2 regions of the Peribacillus sp. TE19612 genome follow, and region 2 is predicted to be linked to the other one. Evidence: a T-box and tRNA genes for the amino acid it is inferred to sense, from the RefSeq annotation. Region 2 holds a T-box; the other holds one or more tRNA genes.
What was found. The T-box of region 2 lies ahead of pheS (phenylalanine--tRNA ligase subunit alpha). A T-box ahead of a tRNA ligase gene usually reads a tRNA of that ligase, here a tRNA-Phe.
Positions count from the first base shown of each region.

Region 1: it encodes a tRNA-Phe, which carries the amino acid that the T-box ahead of pheS (phenylalanine--tRNA ligase subunit alpha) is inferred to sense. The anticodon was not compared.

Region 1 is NZ_JBWCCL010000013.1:264-10,164, forward strand. It holds tRNA gene ACZ9AO_RS20555 (tRNA-Thr) at 1-5, shown strand, start outside; tRNA gene ACZ9AO_RS20560 (tRNA-Lys) at 28-103, shown strand; tRNA gene ACZ9AO_RS20565 (tRNA-Leu) at 111-192, shown strand; tRNA gene ACZ9AO_RS20570 (tRNA-Gly) at 201-275, shown strand; tRNA gene ACZ9AO_RS20575 (tRNA-Leu) at 288-376, shown strand; tRNA gene ACZ9AO_RS20580 (tRNA-Arg) at 387-463, shown strand; tRNA gene ACZ9AO_RS20585 (tRNA-Pro) at 475-551, shown strand; tRNA gene ACZ9AO_RS20590 (tRNA-Ala) at 569-644, shown strand; tRNA gene ACZ9AO_RS20595 (tRNA-Met) at 673-749, shown strand; tRNA gene ACZ9AO_RS20600 (tRNA-Ile) at 760-836, shown strand; tRNA gene ACZ9AO_RS20605 (tRNA-Ser) at 857-949, shown strand; tRNA gene ACZ9AO_RS20610 (tRNA-Met) at 1,053-1,126, shown strand; tRNA gene ACZ9AO_RS20615 (tRNA-Asp) at 1,133-1,208, shown strand; tRNA gene ACZ9AO_RS20620 (tRNA-Phe) at 1,232-1,307, shown strand; tRNA gene ACZ9AO_RS20625 (tRNA-His) at 1,325-1,400, shown strand; tRNA gene ACZ9AO_RS20630 (tRNA-Gly) at 1,405-1,478, shown strand; tRNA gene ACZ9AO_RS20635 (tRNA-Ile) at 1,484-1,560, shown strand; tRNA gene ACZ9AO_RS20640 (tRNA-Asn) at 1,573-1,647, shown strand; tRNA gene ACZ9AO_RS20645 (tRNA-Ser) at 1,649-1,739, shown strand; tRNA gene ACZ9AO_RS20650 (tRNA-Glu) at 1,743-1,814, shown strand; gene ACZ9AO_RS20655 (TraR/DksA C4-type zinc finger protein) at 1,856-2,605, opposite strand; gene ACZ9AO_RS20660 (1,4-dihydroxy-2-naphthoate polyprenyltransferase) at 2,752-3,672, opposite strand; gene ACZ9AO_RS20665 (isochorismate synthase) at 3,972-5,381, shown strand; gene menD (2-succinyl-5-enolpyruvyl-6-hydroxy-3-cyclohexene-1-carboxylic-acid synthase) at 5,374-7,125, shown strand; gene menH (2-succinyl-6-hydroxy-2,4-cyclohexadiene-1-carboxylate synthase) at 7,122-7,943, shown strand; gene menB (1,4-dihydroxy-2-naphthoyl-CoA synthase) at 7,951-8,763, shown strand; gene ACZ9AO_RS20685 (o-succinylbenzoate--CoA ligase) at 8,850-9,901, shown strand, end outside.
Region 2 is NZ_JBWCCL010000002.1:70,738-80,638, reverse strand. It holds gene polX (DNA polymerase/3'-5' exonuclease PolX) at 1-798, opposite strand, end outside; gene ACZ9AO_RS03720 (CvpA family protein) at 1,011-1,556, opposite strand; gene zapA (cell division protein ZapA) at 1,561-1,821, opposite strand; gene rnhC (ribonuclease HIII) at 1,994-2,953, shown strand; gene ACZ9AO_RS03705 (hypothetical protein) at 3,015-3,293, shown strand; gene pheT (phenylalanine--tRNA ligase subunit beta) at 3,317-5,731, opposite strand; gene pheS (phenylalanine--tRNA ligase subunit alpha) at 5,760-6,800, opposite strand; T-box leader at 6,859-7,101, opposite strand; gene ACZ9AO_RS03690 (TrmH family RNA methyltransferase) at 7,146-7,904, opposite strand; gene sspI (small acid-soluble spore protein SspI) at 8,027-8,236, shown strand; gene ACZ9AO_RS03680 (hypothetical protein) at 8,253-8,636, opposite strand; gene ACZ9AO_RS03675 (YflT domain-containing protein) at 8,993-9,793, opposite strand.

The DNA of each region.
Region 1 (9,901 bases), on a different contig from region 2:
CACCATTTTTTAAGATAGTACAAGCACGAGCCATTAGCTCAGCTGGTAGAGCATCTGACTTTTAATCAGAGGGTCGAAGGTTCGAATCCTTCATGGCTCACCATTTATATGCGGGTGTGGCGGAATTGGCAGACGCACCAGACTTAGGATCTGGCGCCGCAAGGCGTGGGGGTTCAAGTCCCTTCACCCGCATCTTTCATGCGGAAGTAGTTCAGTGGTAGAATACAACCTTGCCAAGGTTGGGGTCGCGGGTTCGAATCCCGTCTTCCGCTCCACTTTTCGTATGTGCCGGGGTGGCGGAACTGGCAGACGCACAGGACTTAAAATCCTGCGGTAGGTGACTACCGTACCGGTTCGATTCCGGTCCTCGGCACCATCATAAATATGCGCCCGTAGCTCAATTGGATAGAGCATCTGACTACGAATCAGAAGGTTGTAGGTTCGACTCCCGCCGGGCGCACCATGTTTTTATTGCGGGAAGTAGCTCAGCTTGGTAGAGCACTTGGTTTGGGACCAAGGGGTCGCAGGTTCGAATCCTGTCTTCCCGACCACGTGATTTTTAATGAATGGGGCCTTAGCTCAGCTGGGAGAGCGCCTGCCTTGCACGCAGGAGGTCAGCGGTTCGATCCCGCTAGGCTCCACCATTTTTCAATCAGAAACTTATATTATATTGGCGGTGTAGCTCAGCTGGCTAGAGCGTACGGTTCATACCCGTGAGGTCGGGGGTTCGATCCCCTCCGCCGCTACCAATAAATATAAGGACCTTTAGCTCAGCTGGTTAGAGCAGACGGCTCATAACCGTCCGGTCGTAGGTTCGAGTCCTACAAGGTCCACCATATTCATTTTTTTAAGCCGTGGAGGTATACCCAAGTTCGGCTGAAGGGATCGGTCTTGAAAACCGACAGGGGAGTCAAATCCCGCGGGGGTTCGAATCCCTCTACCTCCTCCATTTTTTCTAAAAGCAGCAAGTTGTTTTAAAACAACCTTACATAAAGGATGCGGACGAAACAATATTCACGAAAGCTTGATGCTAATCGTTTCATTATTACCGTCGCGGGGTGGAGCAGTCCGGTAGCTCGTCGGGCTCATAACCCGAAGGTCGCAGGTTCAAATCCTGTCCCCGCAATTATTAGGTCCCGTGGTGTAGCGGTTAACATGCCTGCCTGTCACGCAGGAGATCGCGGGTTCGATTCCCGTCGGGACCGCCATTATTTAAATTGAATACATATGTGGCTCAGTAGCTCAGTCGGTAGAGCAAAGGACTGAAAATCCTTGTGTCGGCGGTTCGATTCCGTCCTGAGCCACCATATCTTACAAAATTACGGCGATTGTGGCGAAGTGGTTAACGCACCTGATTGTGGTTCAGGCATTCGTGGGTTCGATTCCCATCAGTCGCCCCATTTCGCGGGTGTAGTTTAGTGGTAAAACCTCAGCCTTCCAAGCTGATGATGAGGGTTCGATTCCCTTCACCCGCTCCAAATATGGGCCTATAGCTCAGCTGGTTAGAGCGCACGCCTGATAAGCGTGAGGTCGATGGTTCGAGTCCATTTAGGCCCACCATATTCATATTGTTCCGCAGTAGCTCAGTGGTAGAGCATTCGGCTGTTAACCGAACGGTCGTAGGTTCGAGTCCTACCTGCGGAGCCATGGGGAAGTACTCAAGAGGCTGAAGAGGCGCCCCTGCTAAGGGTGTAGGTCGCGCGAGCGGCGCGAGGGTTCAAATCCCTCCTTCTCCGCCAGTTGGCCCGTTGGTCAAGCGGTTAAGACACCGCCCTTTCACGGCGGTAACACGGGTTCGAATCCCGTACGGGTCATAACAAAAAAGGAAGCATACATTCATGTATGCTTCTTTTTTTCATTTATTTTCCTTGATATAACCATCTTTTTGTTTATAGGGAATGTCTCCAAGTTGGGATTCTATATTTTCTTCTTTCAGGGTATCTTCATATTCCTTTTGCTTTTTGTTCGGTATATCCACTCTCGTTTTTCCTTCGATATCATTTGCGGCAAATCCTTCATAGTCTTCAGGAAATCCATCCGTTTCATCCTCGTTTTTATAAAGATCATTGTAATTGTCATGATCGCCGGTATAATCAGATGGCGTTTCTGATGTACCGAATTTGGCCACTTCACCAAAGCTATCTTCTTTAGCCGCCATTTCGATTCCATGACGATTTTCAAAATGATCACCCTTGGATGGAATCAGTATATCCTCTTCCACTGGCCTGTCTTGTGAAAGCGTTCGTTCTGGGGCATGCTCGACACAGTAGAGGGTGCTTGGGATCGCTTCAAGCCTCTCGATGGGGATTTCCTTATTGCAGGTTTTACATTGGCCATACGATCCTTCTTCCATGGCTTTCAAAGCTTCATCTATTTTCTCCATTTCGGATTGTGCATGCTCATCGAGTGCTTGATTCCGTTCCATCTCGAATAATTCGGTCCCTAGGTCAGCAGGATGATTATCATAGGATGATAATTCACCTACGGATTCCGTCTGGCTTTTATCCAGAACGGATTGTTCATCATTTTGAATTCTATTACATAGCTCATTTTTTTCCTGAAGCAGTTCTTTTTTGAATTTTTGCGTTTGTTGTTTCGTTGCCATATCCAATTCACTCCTTCTAAAGTCCAAATCTCTTTTTATATTGGTAAGGTGGTTGTATTATCTATTACCCGAATCGGAGTATAGGAAAACAATATGGAACGGAAGATAGAAAAAAGGACTGAGCGGATGGGCTCAGTCCCCGGAGATTATATAAGATAGCTGATGAATAATCCAATGGCCATGAGTAAGCCAAAGAAGGTGTTCGTTTGGGCAGTGGCTTTCATTGCCGGCACCATCGTGATCGGCTGTGTTTTACCTACGAAGCCTTTTATTGCGGCCATGGCCTTCGGTATGCTAAGGAAGGCCAGGAGAATCCAAGCCGTAACGCTTCCGGTAAGAACGAGTCCAACAAGCCATAGATAAGAGAAAGCGAACATGATTGCCATGAATGTCAGGGCGTTTTTCCTGCCCATCACGACTGGCATCGTTTTGCGGCCATGTGCCTTATCCCCATCATGATCACGGAGGTTATTGGATAAGTTGATCAGCCCTACCAGTATCCCACTTGGAATGGCAATTAAGATGGCTATTGAAGAAACATCACCGGTTTGAATGAAAAAGGCGATCAGGATTATCAAAAAGCCCATGAACAATCCAGAAAAAAGTTCCCCGAACGGTGTATATGAAATGGGCAGGGGACCGCCTGTATAAAGATAGCCGACAAGCATGCAAACGAGGCCTACTGCAGCAAGCCACCAAGACGATGCGGCACAGATATAGATTCCAATGATCAAGGCGATGGCATACATGCCAAGGGCCAAGTTCATGATTAGTCTGGGGGTCATCCCATGACGGACGATCCCTCCACCGATGCCTACGGATTCCTCCGTATCCAGGCCTCTCTTGAAATCATAGTATTCATTGAATAAATTGGTTGCAGCTTGAATCAGGATACTTGCAATCATCATGGCAGCGAATAGTAACCAATTCACTCCATCTTCCAAAAGTGCAATCACAGTTCCAAGTAAGACTGGGACAAAAGCTGCGGTTAGTGTATGTGGACGAATTAACTCCCACCAAATCTTCCAGGTCCGTTTAAGGGGAAGTCCGTCGTATTCTGTTTGCATTATTTCTCTCCTCAAAATCATTATTGGTTCTCTCGAAATTATAACAAATATTGAAATGTTGCACAAAAGGTTATCCTAATAAATGCAGGAAAAGTGGGTAAGGGTGATAATTGAAATTCATGGGTGATGCATTTCCAAAATCAAGGGTAATTCTCTACATTCGCTAAGATTCATATAATAAGGAAAAAAGCAGGGGGGAATCGTTCGGTAAAGGGGCGTTTTATTGACATGAGGTTCAAGGGAGGTGTATCTTTAAATAGGTTAAATAGCTTTTAAAATGTACATTTGGGGGGATTTTTTTGGCTATCTCAGAGGAAACTGAACAGTTTCAGGGACTGGCTTCAGCTATACAAAAGGCGAAGGACTTGAATGATCAAGTTCTATTCAGTCATATTAAGAAGATTAAATGCAACAACCCCCTTTCATTTTATCAAGCTGGAAGAGAACGGTATGCGGGTGAACGCTTTTTCTGGGAGGACCCTGCAAAGGAAATAACCATCACCGGTTTAGGCAATGTTAAGAAACTCAAAGCGGCATCAAATGCCGAACGTTATAGAGAAGTCGAAAAGAGCTGGATCAAACTGCAGAATGATGCTGTCAAAACAGGAGTGACCGATGTAGAAGCGACAGGTCCTTTACTGTTTGGGGGCTTTTCTTTTGATTATGAAAATGACAGTACGCTCCTTTGGAATCAGTTCGGGGACAACCTGTTTTATATACCTGCCTTCATGCTTTCAATAGTGGGGAAACAAGCTTACTTAACGACAAACTTACTTTGTTCGCCTGATGATTCAGAAAAACTCTTCATAGATATGATAAATGAACGGGAAGCTTTCCTCTTCGAAAGCTTGGATGGCAATGGATTGGGTGCAAATTCCCTTGTTATGCAGAGGGAGGTCGAACCTGAGGAATGGAAGAGGACGGTCGCAGAGGCTGTTCAGGAAATCAAGACGACAGATCTCGACAAGATTGTTTTGGCAAGGGAGCTTCGACTTGGTTTTGAACGTTCCATCGATTCAGGGAAAGTGCTTGAACAATTGATTGCTGAGCAGCCATTGAGTTATATTTTCAGTTTGGAGGCTGGTGGTGACTGTTTTGTCGGTGCCACTCCCGAACGTTTGATTAAGAAACAGGGAAATGAAGTTTTTTCTACCTGCCTTGCCGGATCGATGCGGCGAGGGAAAGATGAGCAAGAAGATGTTTGTCTTGGTGAAGAATTGCTTCATGACCAAAAGAATTTACAAGAGCATCAATATGTCGTGTCAATGATATCCAATGCTTTTGATTCTGTATGCGAAAAGGTGATGGTCCCGGCCGGACCCACACTTATGAAAAACCGTCATATCCAGCATTTGTACACACCGGTTCGCGGTATATCCAAGGAAGGTGTCACGATTTTTGAATTCGTCGAGAACCTCCACCCCACACCTGCCATGGGAGGACTTCCAAAAGAAAAGGCTGTTGTCAGAATTCGGGAATTGGAAGGTCTGGAACGCGGGTTTTATGCGGGTCCTTTAGGCTGGGTGGATACGTATGGGAACGGGGAATTCGCTGTAGGGATACGTTCTGCCCTGATACAGAACAATGAGGCATCGCTCTTTGCCGGATGCGGAGTAGTGGAAGAATCGACACCCGAAAGTGAATTCCGGGAAACGGGGATTAAATTCAATCCGATGTTAAGTGCTTTAGGAGGAAATCTTAATGAATGACCGAGATGCATTGACAGCGTATGCTGCTTCATTCGTCGATGAGCTGGCACAAAATGAGGTGAAGCATGTGGTGGTGAGCCCAGGTTCACGATCCACGCCCCTGGCTTTGCTGCTAGTGGAACATCCTGATATCGAAATTCATATTAATGTGGATGAGCGTTCGGCTGCTTTTTTTGCCCTTGGTTTGGCTAAGGCCTTAAAAGAACCTGTCGGACTTCTTTGTACGTCCGGTACAGCCGCTGCAAACTATTATCCAGCCGTCATCGAGGCTTTCTATTCAAGAGTGCCGCTTATTGTACTTACCGCTGACCGTCCGCATGAATTGCGTGATGTTGGAGCCCCGCAGGCGATCGATCAAATACACCTCTACGGGAGACATGTAAAATGGTTTGTCGAAATGGCACTTCCTGAAAGCACGGATGGGATGATGCGGTATGCGAGAACGGTCGGTGCAAGGGCAGTGGCTACAGCGGCAGCTGAACCGGCAGGGCCTGTACATTTGAATTTCCCGCTTCGAGAACCATTGATTCCGGACCTGGACCAAGCAAAGGAGTACCGGCAAAATAAATGGAAGCCTGCAGTGTTGATTGACAGTGGAGAACGGTCATTGTCCGCATCACAATTAGAAGCGGTTGCAACTACATTGTCAAAAGCTAAGCAAGGTATCATTGTATGTGGCGAATTACCGCATCCAGAGATGAAGGAAGCCATTGTCGCATTAGCCAAAAAACTTGCTTTTCCGGTACTGGCTGATCCCCTTTCACAGTTAAGGAGCGGAAGTCATGATAAAGCCGTCATCATTGATGCGTACGATACGTTTCTGCGCGATGAAACGGCAAAAGCGGCGTTCAGGCCGGAAGTGATCTTGCGATTCGGGGCAATGCCTGTTTCTAAACCGTTATTGTTATTCATGAAAAAACAAAAACAGGCGATTACTTTGGTCGTCGATGGCGGAGCAGGCTGGCGCGAACCAGCCGGTTTGGCAACGAATATGATTTACAGCGAAGAGAAAGATTTTTGTCTGCGAATAGCTGAAGGTATTACTTCTTCCCCTGATGATGAATGGCTTCGCTTATGGCAAACCGTCAACGGAGCGACGAAGGATGCCTTAGCCTCCGTCAGGGATGAAGCGGAGTTAGGCGAAGGTAAGCTGTTCGCCTTGCTTGCTGATATGATGCCATTGGAGTCGACGTTATTTGTCGGGAATAGTATGCCTATACGTGATTTGGATACTTTCTTTTTGAATAATGAAAAAGGAATCCAAACCATTGCCAATCGCGGGGCGAATGGCATCGATGGTGTCGTTTCCACTGCACTTGGCGTGAGCACGGTATCGAAAAATACAGTGCTGGCAATCGGGGATTTAAGCTTTTTCCATGATATGAATGGCTTGCTTGCAGCAAAACTTCAAAAACAAAATATCACGATTTTGCTGGTTAATAATGATGGCGGCGGCATTTTTTCCTTCTTGCCACAGGCGAATGAGAGAGAACATTTCGAAACGCTATTCGGCACGCCTCATGGGCTTGATTTTTCACATACTGCCCAGCTTTATGGCGGTAAATACAACAAGGTGCAAAATTGGGATGAGTTCGAGAAGGTATTTACAGAGTCGTTCGAAATTCAAGGTCTGAAAATCATCGAAGTACCGACAGAAAGAGAGTCCAATCTACAAAAGCATCGAAATTTGTGGAGCTTTGTTTCCCAGGAAATAAAAATGGTGTTAGACAGGGAAATATCATGAATATTGTCAGCAAGGATGTCAATTATGCTGTTGAAATAACGGGAAATGGGGATCCTCTTGTACTATTGCATGGATTTACGGGAAATCGGGATACATGGAAATTTCTCATCCCGCTACTGAGTGACAGGTATACGCTGATCATGGTCGACATCATCGGACATGGCATGTCTGCGTCACCAGCCGATCATCGAAGGTATGAGCTGGAAAATGTGGCTAAGGATATCAAGTATATTTTGGATGTGTTACATTTCCCGAAAGCCCATATCCTTGGATACTCGATGGGCGGAAGGCTCGGATTGGGATTTGCCTGTTTGTATCCTGAATATGTTGATACATTGATACTGGAGAGTGCTTCACCAGGTCTTTTAACAGAAGAGGAACGGGAAATCCGAAGGGGAAATGATCGGAAGCTTGCCGAACGGATTCTTGCAAATGGCATGGAAGCGTTTGTGGATCAATGGGAAAACATCCCCCTGTTTGAAAGCCAAAAACGGTTGTCGGCCAAAACCAGATCGGCCATTCGGGAGCAGCGGCTGGCAAATGACCCTGCCGGCCTTTCCAATAGCCTTCTAGGCATGGGGACCGGCAGCCAGGCTTCTTACTGGGAACAACTGCAAAACCTTGATTTCCCGGTGCTCCTTGTAACCGGTGAACTTGACCATAAGTTTTGTCGAATAGCGGACTCGATGAAAAAAAAGCTGAAGCGCGCCGAATGGAAAATAATAAATGATGCGGGACATGCGATTCATGTGGAAGTTGGAGAAAAGTTTGGTAAAATAATAAGTGAGTTTTTAAAGCGAAATAGAAGGAGGAATTAAGGTGACGATTCAATGGGAAACAATACGTGAATATGATGAGATTTTGTATGAAAAATATAACGGGATTGCGAAAGTGTCCATCAATCGACCGCATGTACATAATGCATTCACGCCAAAAACGACTGCTGAAATGATTGATGCATTCGCAAGGGCGCGTGATGATTCCAGCATTGGTGTCATTATTTTAACAGGTGTAGGCGGCAAAGCATTCTGTTCAGGCGGAGACCAAAAAGTACGCGGAAATGGCGGATATGTGGGTGAAGATAACATTCCGCGTCTAAATGTTCTTGATTTGCAACGTTTGATCCGCGTCATTCCAAAACCAGTCGTAGCCATGGTGGCAGGATATGCAATTGGCGGAGGTAATGTCTTGAACGTGGTATGTGACTTGACGATTGCTGCTGACAATGCAATTTTCGGACAAACTGGACCAAATGTAGGAAGCTTTGATGCTGGTTATGGTTCTGGCTACCTTGCACGTATCGTGGGTCATAAAAAGGCGCGTGAAATCTGGTACCTATGCCGTCAATACAATGCACAGGAAGCATTGGATATGGGATTGGTCAACACGGTCGTGCCTTTAGACCAATTAGAAGCGGAAACGGTTAAATGGTGTGAAGAAATGCTTGAGAAGAGCCCGACTGCACTTCGTTTCTTGAAAGCGGCAATGAACGCTGATACGGATGGCCTTGCAGGTCTTCAGCAATTGGCTGGTGACGCTACACTTTTATACTATACAACAGAAGAAGCAAAAGAAGGCCGCGATGCATTCAAAGAAAAACGCACTCCGGACTTTGGGCAATTCCCTCGTTTCCCTTAATGAAACGCGTGAATCGATGAGACTGACAGCTTGGCGAAAAATCGCCGGGCTGTTTTCTATATCAAAAAGGAAGAGGGGAAGCAGCAATGGCAGAAGAAAAGTTGCCGAACTGGCTGAAAAATCGGGCGCATCTTTCACCGGATCGCCCGGCAATTGAGTTTGAAGGTCATACGTATAGCTTTCTTGAACTGTATACTTTATCGGAGAAGATGGCTGGAAGGCTTTCAAGCATTGGTCTGGGCGCTGGCGATTCATGCGCGGTTTTGCTCCGTAACCATATTGATGGTGTTGTCGTTATCCATGCACTATTTCATCTCGGTGTGAAGATTGTGATGCTGAATAATAAGCTAACGGCAAAAGAGCTGTCCTGGCAGATCGAGGACAGCAAAACTGCCTATCTGGTTTCGGAAGGGTCCTTCTCTGGCAAACTAGCTGATATTGGTGAGATACTCCCAGATTTGAAGCTTCACTTAATGGAAGAATTGCCGGATGAAGGCACAGCAGGGATACTTCAAGAGTTTTACCTTGAGGATACCGCTACGATCATGTATACATCTGGTACGACAGGAAATCCAAAAGGGGTCATCCAAACATTCAGCAACCATTGGTGGAGTGCCGTTGGGTCTGTTCTGAACCTTGGATTGCATGAAGAGGATTCTTGGTATTGTGCGGTTCCGATCTTTCATATTAGCGGTTTATCCATCTTGATGAAAAATGTGATTTATGGCATGAAAGTCGTTTTGGCGGAACGTTTCGATGAACGGGAAGCAAACCGGAGCATCCAGGAAAATGGCGTGACGATCATTTCGGTCGTGACCGCGATGCTGAATAGGATGGTGCAGGATATGAAGGAAACAAGCTATCCAAAAACCTTCCGCTGTTTCCTGTTGGGCGGCGGCCCTGCACCCGTCCATTTGCTTGAGGTATGTAAGGAGAAAGGGATTCCCGTCTATCAAACATATGGGATGACCGAAACGTCTTCACAGATTGTGACGCTGGCACCGGAATATAGCATGGCAAAAATCGGCTCTGCGGGAAAGCCTTTGTTTCCTTCGCAGTTACGGATTGAGAAAGACGGCACGATGTGTGAACCGGGTGCAGTGGGGGAAATCGTGGTTTCAGGTCCGAATGTGACGAA
Region 2 (9,901 bases):
CACATTGTGATCCTTCGAACCTGTAAAATGATGAAGTGTCGTGATGAATTCCTTATCCTTGACGATTCGGAAATCGACAGAAATGTCATATTCATAATCAAGCACGACCGATACTTTTGTATCACCGGCCGCAATCACCTGTTTTATCCCTTTTATTGCAAGCAGTTGATTCTTGACCTCTTCGGGATGATCTGTTGAAATGATGAAATCGAGGTCCTTGATCGTTTCCCTCATACGCCGGATGCTGCCCGCCCTGGAGGAACGGATGATGTAATCCATGTTAGCAAGGGCCGTTTCAATATCAGCCGCAATCGGCTTCATGAAGGCTAGGGGCAGTCGATCGGGCCTTGAACCCGCCTCGGCAATTGCAGACAGGATCTTCTCTTCCGTTTTTTTGCCGAAACCGGCAAGCGCAGCGACCCTGCCTTCCTCACAGGCGATTTTAAGATCATTCACATCTTTGACATGCAGCTCTTTATGAAGCTTGGCAATTTTCTTACCGCCCAAACCTTGAAGCTGCAGAAGCGGAATCAATCCTTTTGGCACCTGCTCCTGAAGCTCTTCAAGTACAGTCGATTTCCCTTCATTTATATACTCTTCGATGACGGATGCCGTTCCTTTCCCGATTCCATTCAAAGCGGTAAAATCTTCGATCTCCGTCAGGCTCCGGTCATCCGTTTCCAAGGCGCCCGCTGCCTTTCGGAAAGCTGAAACCTTAAACGGGTTCTCTCCTTTTAGTTCCATATATATTGCAATTTTTTCTAATAGTTTAATGATATCTTTTTTATTAATTGTCATTTAATTCACCGCCGAAAAAATTAGTAGGGTGTCCCATGTTCACTTTCTTAAAGATACCTTTCTTGGAGGTAAAGTACAAGCAGTCAGATTCTTAACCATCGAATCAAATAGAAGGAAGCTACATGCCGCTACATAAAAAGGGGCCTCCCCCGTGTTCAAAGTATAGGAATCCAGGACTTTGAGAAAGGGAGGCAGGCCCTCTTATACTGACATTAAGATTGTTTTACATCATGAAACCAAAGTTCCTTCACTTGCTCGGAAAGGAACGGCGTATGTTTCACGATCGATTCTGCCAGAAATGAGCCGGTTAATGGTTTCTGGATGGAATCCATTGGCAGCATGGCAGCTATATTTAATATAATAAACATGATAAGATAGACTTCGAGAAAACCCAATATCCCTCCGCCCCAGCGATTCAGCTGCTTTAGTATCGGTAGATGGGTAATGAAATTGAGCATGGATCCTATCATTTGCCAAAGAATCTTGGCAGCAAAGAAAATGATTGCAAAGGCAATTGCATTGTAATACGCCGTATCAAGCCCGACTGTATTGAAAAACATATTAAGGGTCGAGGAATCACCCATCGTTGGGAACGGAATCCATAATTTCAAATTGGGAGCAAGATCTCCGTAAAATACATAGGCGACGATGAAGGCTACAATGAACCCAGTCATATGAACCGTTTGTAAAATGAAGCCACGCTTTAAACCGATTAATAAACCGATTAAAAGAATGGCCAGAATTGCTAAATCAAGCATGTACTCAGTCCTTCTCTCTCTTTAATTCCAGTTGAAGCTGGTCTAGTTCATCTTTTAATTTAATATATTCATGGATGGTATTCACGGCCGTTAGCACCGCTAGCTTGCTTGTATCCAAGTATGGATTTTTCATCCTGATCTCTCTCATTTTTTCGTCAACCATCGAAGCGACCAGGCGCATATGACTTGCGCTTTCTGTGCCGACGATTGTATATGGCTGTCCGTATATATCAACTGTTGTTTTATTTCGTTTATCGTCTGACAAAATGATGCCCCCAATCTAAACAATCCTAATTCTATCATATCATGAAGTTTTTCGTCATGAAAGAGAGTACATCGTCATTTCTTGCATAAAAATTTCAATAATTTGTCAAACGATATCGAATTCAGGAAGAAGATTACCTATTAAACAAAATGAAGTTAGGAGCTAACCCATTATGTCCCATGTTGTTTTACTTATCAGTCCTGAACAAATAAAGGCGATGAAGTCCCATTATTCCTCATCCTTGGCCGCCAAGCAGCCGCCGGGGAGCATCTTTTCCGCCAAACCGCCGCTATGTACGGTGACGGCCTATAAATCCGGGAAGGTCCTTTTTCAAGGTAAGAATGCCGAAATAGAAGCGGTAAAATGGCAAAAAGGTACCACTGCTGCGGCTCCAAAGAAAAAAAAGGCATCCTCTGCATCGGTCAACGTCCATCGATATTCGCCGCCTGCAAATATCGGAACCATGTCAGTGATTGGTTCAGACGAGGTCGGAACAGGAGACTATTTCGGCCCGATGACCGTCGTAGCCGTATATGCCAAGAAGGAGCAACTCGCTCTATTAAAGGAGCTTGGTGTCCAGGATTCCAAAAATCTGAAAGACCCACAGATCATCGACATTGCCAAACAGATTAAGGATGTAGTGCCCTTCAGCCTGCTCACATGCGACAACCCGAAATATAATGCGCTGCAGGCAAAGGGAATGTCACAAGGAAAAATGAAGGCACTCCTCCATAACCAAGCAATCAAGCACCTCGTGCAAAAAATCCAGCCAGAACAAGCAGAAGCCGTCCTTATTGATCAATTTGCTCAACCAGAGGTATTTTTCAATTACTTAAAAGGCCAAGAACTATTCCAAGCTAATGCCACCTATCTATGCACAAAAGCGGAAGGCGTTCACCTTGGAGTGGCAGCCGCATCCATCCTGGCCCGATATGCATTCGTCAAACGCTTTGACTTGCTGAGTGAGAAAGCCGGGTTCAAAATCCCTAAAGGTGCCGGATTTGCAGTCGATGAAGCGGCCGCAAGATTGATTCACGAAAAAGGAATCGATTCATTACACGAATTCACGAAAACCCATTTTGCCAACACAGAAAAAGCGAAGCGACTCTATCAACAGAAATATAATAAATAGAAGAAAGCGGCTGATCTTCCTGAACAGCCGCCTTTTTCTCGTGAATTTGCGCGGTTTACTTGTGAATTTACGCGGTTTCCTCGTGAATTCACGCTATTTACTCGTAAGTTTGCGCGGGTTACTCGTGAATTTGCACCTTTTACTCGTGAGTTTGCGGTTTACTCGTGAGTTTGCTCCATTTTCTCGTGAGTTTCCACTATTTACTCGTGAATTCACGCCTTTTACTCGTGAGTTTGCGCCTTTTACTCGTGAATTCACGCCATTTACTCGTGAGTTTGCGCCTTTTACTCGTGAATTCACGCCTTTTACTCGTAAAATAAAAAAAGACAGCTCCCCATGATTCAGGGAGCTGTCTTTTTGGTTTTATCCTCTTAGCTCTGCGCCGGCTTTTTCTTTAACGGCATCAAGCACTTTATCATGTGCTTTTGTAATGTCCTCGTCCGTCAGTGTACGTTCCGGGTCGTAGTATTTCAGTGAGTAGGCAATGGATTTCTTGCCTTCCTCCATTCTTTCACCTTCGTATAAGTCGAAGATGCTTACTTCTTTCAGCAGTTTGCCGCCGGCTTCTTCAATAATATCCTGAATGTCCCCAGCTTTCGTAGCTTGATCCACAACGAGCGCGATATCGCGTGTGGTTGATGGATAGCGCGGAATCGTTTGGTATGCTATCGGCGCGACTTCTGCTTCGGCCAATGCTTTTAAGGAAAGTTCGAAAATGTATGTTTCTTTAATATCCAAGTCTTTTTGGACAGTTGGGTGCACTTGGCCGATAAAGCCAATTACTTCACCATTCAATAGTACTTCCGCTGTCCGTCCTGGATGCATGTCGTTGATTTCCGCTTGGCGGTAACTGATTTGATCAGCTAATCCAAGTGTGTCGAATAATGCTTCGATCACGCCTTTGGCTACAAAGAAATCCACTGGTTTCTTTTCACCCTGCCATAGATGTGACTCCCATAGGCCGGTGATTGCTCCAGCAACATGTTCTTTTTCTTCAGGCAGTTCTTGTTCCTCACGCTTAAAGAATACCGAACCGATTTCATACAGTGCCAGTGAATCAATTTGGCGGGCATTGTTATATTTCACGACTTCCAGCAATTGAGGCACGATGCTTAAACGCAGCTGGCTTCTTTCTTCACTTATTGGCATTGCCAATCGAATGGATTCTCTTGCTTCCAATGCGAATTGGGACGCTTTTTCCTGGCTTGTCAGTGAATAGGTCACTGCTTGATAAAGGCCTGCGCCTTCAAGTGTACGGCGTGCCTTCCGCCGTTTAATTTGATAGTCTGTCAATTGGCCTGGGTTAGCAGAACCGATCGGCAGTGTAACGGGGATGTTATCATATCCATATAAACGTGCAGCCTCTTCGACTAAATCGGCTTCAATCGTAATATCACCACGGCGCGTCGGGACAGTGATCGTGAATGTTTCATTGTCAAGTTCCACGCCGAATTGCAGACGTTTGAAGATTGACTCGACAACTGATACGGTCATGCTTGTTCCAAGGAGTGTGTTGAATTTTTCAAGCGTGATGCTAATGACCGCAGGTTCCATTGACAATTCGTCAACTGCTGCTGCTCCTTGTAAGACTGTTCCGCCTGCATATTGTGCAATCAATTGTGCAGCACGTTCCCCTGCTTCACGAACACGTGCCGGGTCGACGCCTTTTTCAAAGCGGGCACTGGCTTCACTGCGTAATCCATGGTCCTTTGAAGCTTTGCGAACTACTGTACCTGCAAAATATGCACTTTCAATAATGATGTTCGTCGTATCATTTTTGACTTCGGAATCCGCTCCGCCCATCACACCAGCAATCGCAACAGGCTCACTGCCATTCGTGATCACTAAATGGTCAGGTGTCAAAGTACGTTCCGCTTCATCCAATGTTACTATTTTTTCAGCATCCTTCGCTCTGCGGATGACGATTTCCTTTGAACCAAAGCGGTCATAATCAAAGGCATGGAGCGGTTGGCCGTATTCAAGTAAAATGTAGTTCGTGATATCCACCACATTATTATGAGGTCGGATACCTGCAGACATCAACCTAGTCTGCATCCAAAGCGGTGAGGGTCCGATCTTAACATCCTTGATGATTTTAGCCATGTATATCGGGTTATCTTCTTTCGCTTCCACTTTGACACTGATATAATCAGTTGCTTTTTCAGCTGCCTCTTCTTTCTCGACTACCGGCCATTTCACTTCCCGGCCTAGAATGGCTCCCACTTCGTATGCAACACCAAGCATGCTTAGCGCGTCGGAGCGGTTTGGAGTCAGCCCAAGTTCCAGCACTTCATCACTTAAACCAAGTTCCTCCAATGCATCTTTCCCTACTTCCACATCATTAGGGAAGACGAAGATTCCTGTAGCATAATCCTTGGAAACAAGCTTGGATTCGAAGCCCAATTCTTGAAGCGAGCAAATCATTCCGTGCGATTCTTCTCCGCGAAGTTTCGCTTTCTTGATTTTGAAATTACCTGGAAGGACTGCGCCAACAGTAGCGACTGCGACTTTTTGGCCCTTATCGACATTCGGTGCCCCGCAGATGATCTGAACGGGATTTTCGGCCCCGATATCAACTTGGCATTTATTCAATTTATCCGCATTTGGATGCTGTTCACGTTCTAAGACATGCCCGATGACGACCCCTTTTAGCCCTTCACTTTTCTTTTCCACCCCTTCAACCTCAATGCCGCTTTTCGTGATTTTGTCAGCTAGCTCCGTCGCATTGATGCCTGAAAGGTCAACATAATCTTGTAACCATTTATATGACACAAACATGGTAGGTCCTCCTTTTTAAAATAAAAATTTATGCTTCGTGATGGTTGAATTGTTTTAAGAATCGAACATCATTCGTATAGAAATGACGGATATCGTCCACACCGTACTTCAACATGGCAATCCGTTCCACGCCCATTCCAAATGCGAATCCAGAGTATTTCTTGGAATCGAAGCCAGCCATCTCAAGAACATTCGGATGAACGATCCCAGCGCCAAGCACTTCGATCCAGCCTGTTTTTTTACATACGCTGCAGCCTTTGCCGCTGCAGATTTTACAAGAAATATCCACTTCGACGGAAGGCTCAGTAAATGGGAAGAAACTTGGACGAAGACGGATTTCACGGTCTTGACCGAATACTTTTTTCGCAAATACGTCTAGCGTTCCTTTCAGGTCGCTCATGCTGATGTTCTCATCGATGACCAAGCCTTCAATTTGCTGGAATTGATGGGAGTGTGTCGCATCATCGTTATCCCGGCGATATACTTTTCCTGGGCAAATGATTTTAACAGGGCCTTGACCTTTATGTTTTTCCATCGTTCTGGCTTGAACAGGTGAAGTGTGCGTGCGCATCAGGATTTCATCCGTGATGTAGAAGGAGTCCTGCATATCACGTGCCGGATGGCTTTTTGGCAAGTTAAGTGCCTCGAAGTTGTAGTAGTCGCTCTCGACTTCAGGACCTTCCGCAACCGTATAACCCATCCCGATGAATAAGTCTTCGATTTCCTCCACGATTCGTGTTAATGGGTGAAGATTCCCCTTGTTTACCGGACGTCCTGGAAGTGTGACGTCAATCGTTTCAGTTGCTAGCTTTGCGTTGACTGCCGCGGTTTCAAGCGCTTTTTGTTTCTCCTCGATCTTTGTTGCGATCGCTTCACGTACTTCATTGGCTAGTGCCCCGATTTTCGGGCGTTCTTCGGCAGATAATTTACCCATGCCGCGCAATACCTCAGTGATTGGCCCTTTTTTCCCTAAATAAGCAACACGGACTTCATTCAGTTCTTTTAATTCGGAAGCGGCGGCAACTTTTTGCAACGCTTCTTCCTGCAGTTCTAGTAAACGTTCCTGCATCATGTCTTCCTCCTTTATTTTCCTTTTGTAAAAATGAACACAAAAAAACCCCGATCCCTAAAGGGACGAGGTTTATGTATCGCGGTACCACCCTTATTAGTGCACAAACAAAAAAACTTCTGCACTCACTTCATTAAAAATAACGGCTCTTCACCGGAACATTTTTCGGACATTCTGTCTTCCCAATGCCAACTCGAAAGGTGAATTCACTTAAGCAGTGCCATAAAAATGCTTTCAGTCAAGGCATTTTCTCCCTGGATATGGTTAACTTTAAGCTACTACTCTTTGTCATCGTTGTTTTCATTATAAAATTCTGTTTTATTATATTATAATTCTTCGGCAGTTTCAAATCGATTTTCGTAAATGGTACATTAAAATCCCGGCAGCGATCCCCACATTCAAAGATTCACTTTTTCCGTAGATGGGAATATAGAGGTTTTTAGTCGTTTTCTCCAGTAATTCCTTCGATACTCCTTGGCCTTCATTACCGACCAGCAGGGCAAATCGGGAAGACTTTTCCACTTCTTCAAATGGCGATGCCCCTTCTAATGCCGTGCCATAAACCGGTGTGCCGCTTTGCTTCAGCCCATCGATGATTTCGGATAGGTTCCCTTTAATGACAGGCATATGGAAGAGGCTCCCTTGCGTCGAACGGACCACTTTGGGATTATACAAGTCAGCACACCCTTCCCCAAGGATGACCGCATCGATTCCCGCTGCATCCGCTGTCCTGATCATCGTTCCAATATTCCCAGGATCTTGGACGGCATCGATCAACAATAATTTCTCCGGATTGATGGAAGCCATGCTCGTTGATTTCTGTTCACAAACCGCAGCAATTCCCTGCGGGGCTTCGGTATCGCAAATCGCCTTCATAATATCATTTTTCACATAAATGAGTTCTGTGCCTTCCACCTTAAAATGGGCAGGCATTTCAGTTTCTTCATTGATGATCACTTCCAAGACGATTTCTTCCTTTAAAGCTTCTTCAACTAGGTGAAAACCCTCAACTAAATATTTACCTGTTTTATCTCGTTCTTTTTTCGTCAAAAGTTTTTTCCATTGCTTAACTTGCGGGTTTTTTACGGATTCGATATATTTCAAGGGTAAACGCTCCTTTAACTTCACACTGATTTTCCTATTATAACGCAATTCACATACATATTGCATGCGAGTTTGTGAAATGCTATTAATGTCAGTCATTATGTGTTAGAGGAGGAATAATTATGAATTTAAACTTACGTAATGCGATCATTCAAAATGTATCTGGAAATACGCAAGAGCAGCTGGAAGACACGATTGTCGATGCCATACAAAATGGCGAGGAAAAAATGCTTCCTGGATTGGGAGTATTATTCGAGGTCATCTGGCAAAATTCATCTGAGCAGGAAAAACAGGAAATGATCACTGCCCTCGAAGCAGGATTAAAAAAATAACAGCCTTCAAAGGCTGTTATTTTTTTAATCTCGCTTCGCCAGCCTTCAGTTCTTGGATGGAGACTTCTTCATCAAGCAGTAAGATGAATTTCTTTGCTTTCACTTCTTCAAGCATCGCTTTTGTCTCAGCAAAGGAGTAGCCGTATTTCGTGAAAAAGCTGCGTAAATCTCCAGATCCTTCATCTGTGAAGTAATGGAAGATTTTTAAAAAAAGAGTGTCCTCCTTATCCTGATTGGCGATGATCAGTATATCCGTATGTTCATTTCCAAGCTGCACATAATTTTTTATATCAGCTGCCACTGTCATTTGGGTGCCAGATACGCCTTTTGCTTTTAAGTCTGAAATTGCAGCAAGTAGTTCCGGATTAGAGTCAAAAACACCATATACGTTTTTTTCCATGTTTCTCCCCCTCCTTTTTACTCTACTTAAAATAAAATTCCTTTGTCATTATACCTTGCAGCTTTATCAATAAACAAGCAAATAGTCTATGGAGACGAACAAGGGAACCCTCAGCCTAAAGGGTTTTTATAAAAATAACAGCCTGTAGCAAACTCTGCAGTTTTATTAAAAAACGTTGCAGTTGATTTCAGAATCCGCTCCCTTTCCGCCAACTGTCTGCCAAGCCACATCAAAAAGCGGCTGCGGTGGCTCGGCTAGCCAGTAATTCGGCAGGAGTGCCGCACATTATTCAATCCAATAACGAATACAGAAAAAACAAACAAAAACAGCCTTATGCAGGCTGTTCTTGTTGCGTATTACAGATTGTCGGTATTGATTCGATTTTTGATGTATTCATCTTGTAAGCCTTCCTCTTGCTGTCCGCTGGCTGTCGGGCCCGCGGTCCGATCCAGTGATCCTTGAGCGTCCAGGTTTTTGTCAGCATCGTCTGCAAACGGGTCGCTTGCCAGTGTTCCTTCATGAATCCCTGGTTTTTTCTTCTTGAATTTTTCTGTGGAATTCCCCCAGATTTCCCTTTCTTGAGCTCGCTTCATATCCAGCTCTTCATTTTCATAGATATTGGCGGAATTTCCGTGAAGCTCTTCGCTTCTTCCTGGCTGTGCTTCCATTTCCCTTGTTTGATAGGCATTCGCGGTTGTTTCCGGAAAAAGGTTCGGGTCCGGATTGTTCACCACCCCTGTTTTAAGCGGATTCTCTGCAGGTGCGTCCGTATCCTCGATGCGATTGGAAGTTATGTTCTCTCGTGATGTTGCGGTTTCCGATTCATCTAAAAGAATGAGGAATTTTCCGGCCTCCACTTCATTTATATAAGCGGTTGCTTCACTATCGGCAAGACCTAACTCACCTAGACGGTTCCTTATATCTTTAGAACCCTCGTTCAGGAAAAAGTGTTTCATTTTATCAATGAAGGATTCCTCGTTAGAGTTAGTAACGACTTCGACATCCGGATCATGCTTTTCATTAACGAAATCCAAATCTTCTTTCTTATCAGCCATTACCGTTATTTCCCCTTCATGAACCCCCTTTTCCTTGAGGGATTGTATAGCCTGGATCATTTCTCTTTCCGTATTAAAAACACCATATAACGTTTTTCCCATGCATATTCCTCCTCCTTTTTCCGATATTTCTTCATATGTGTATTTATACCCTGATGGGTGCCAATTAAACAAAAAGGTTTGCCTTCCCTAAGGCTCGAACCTTTAATC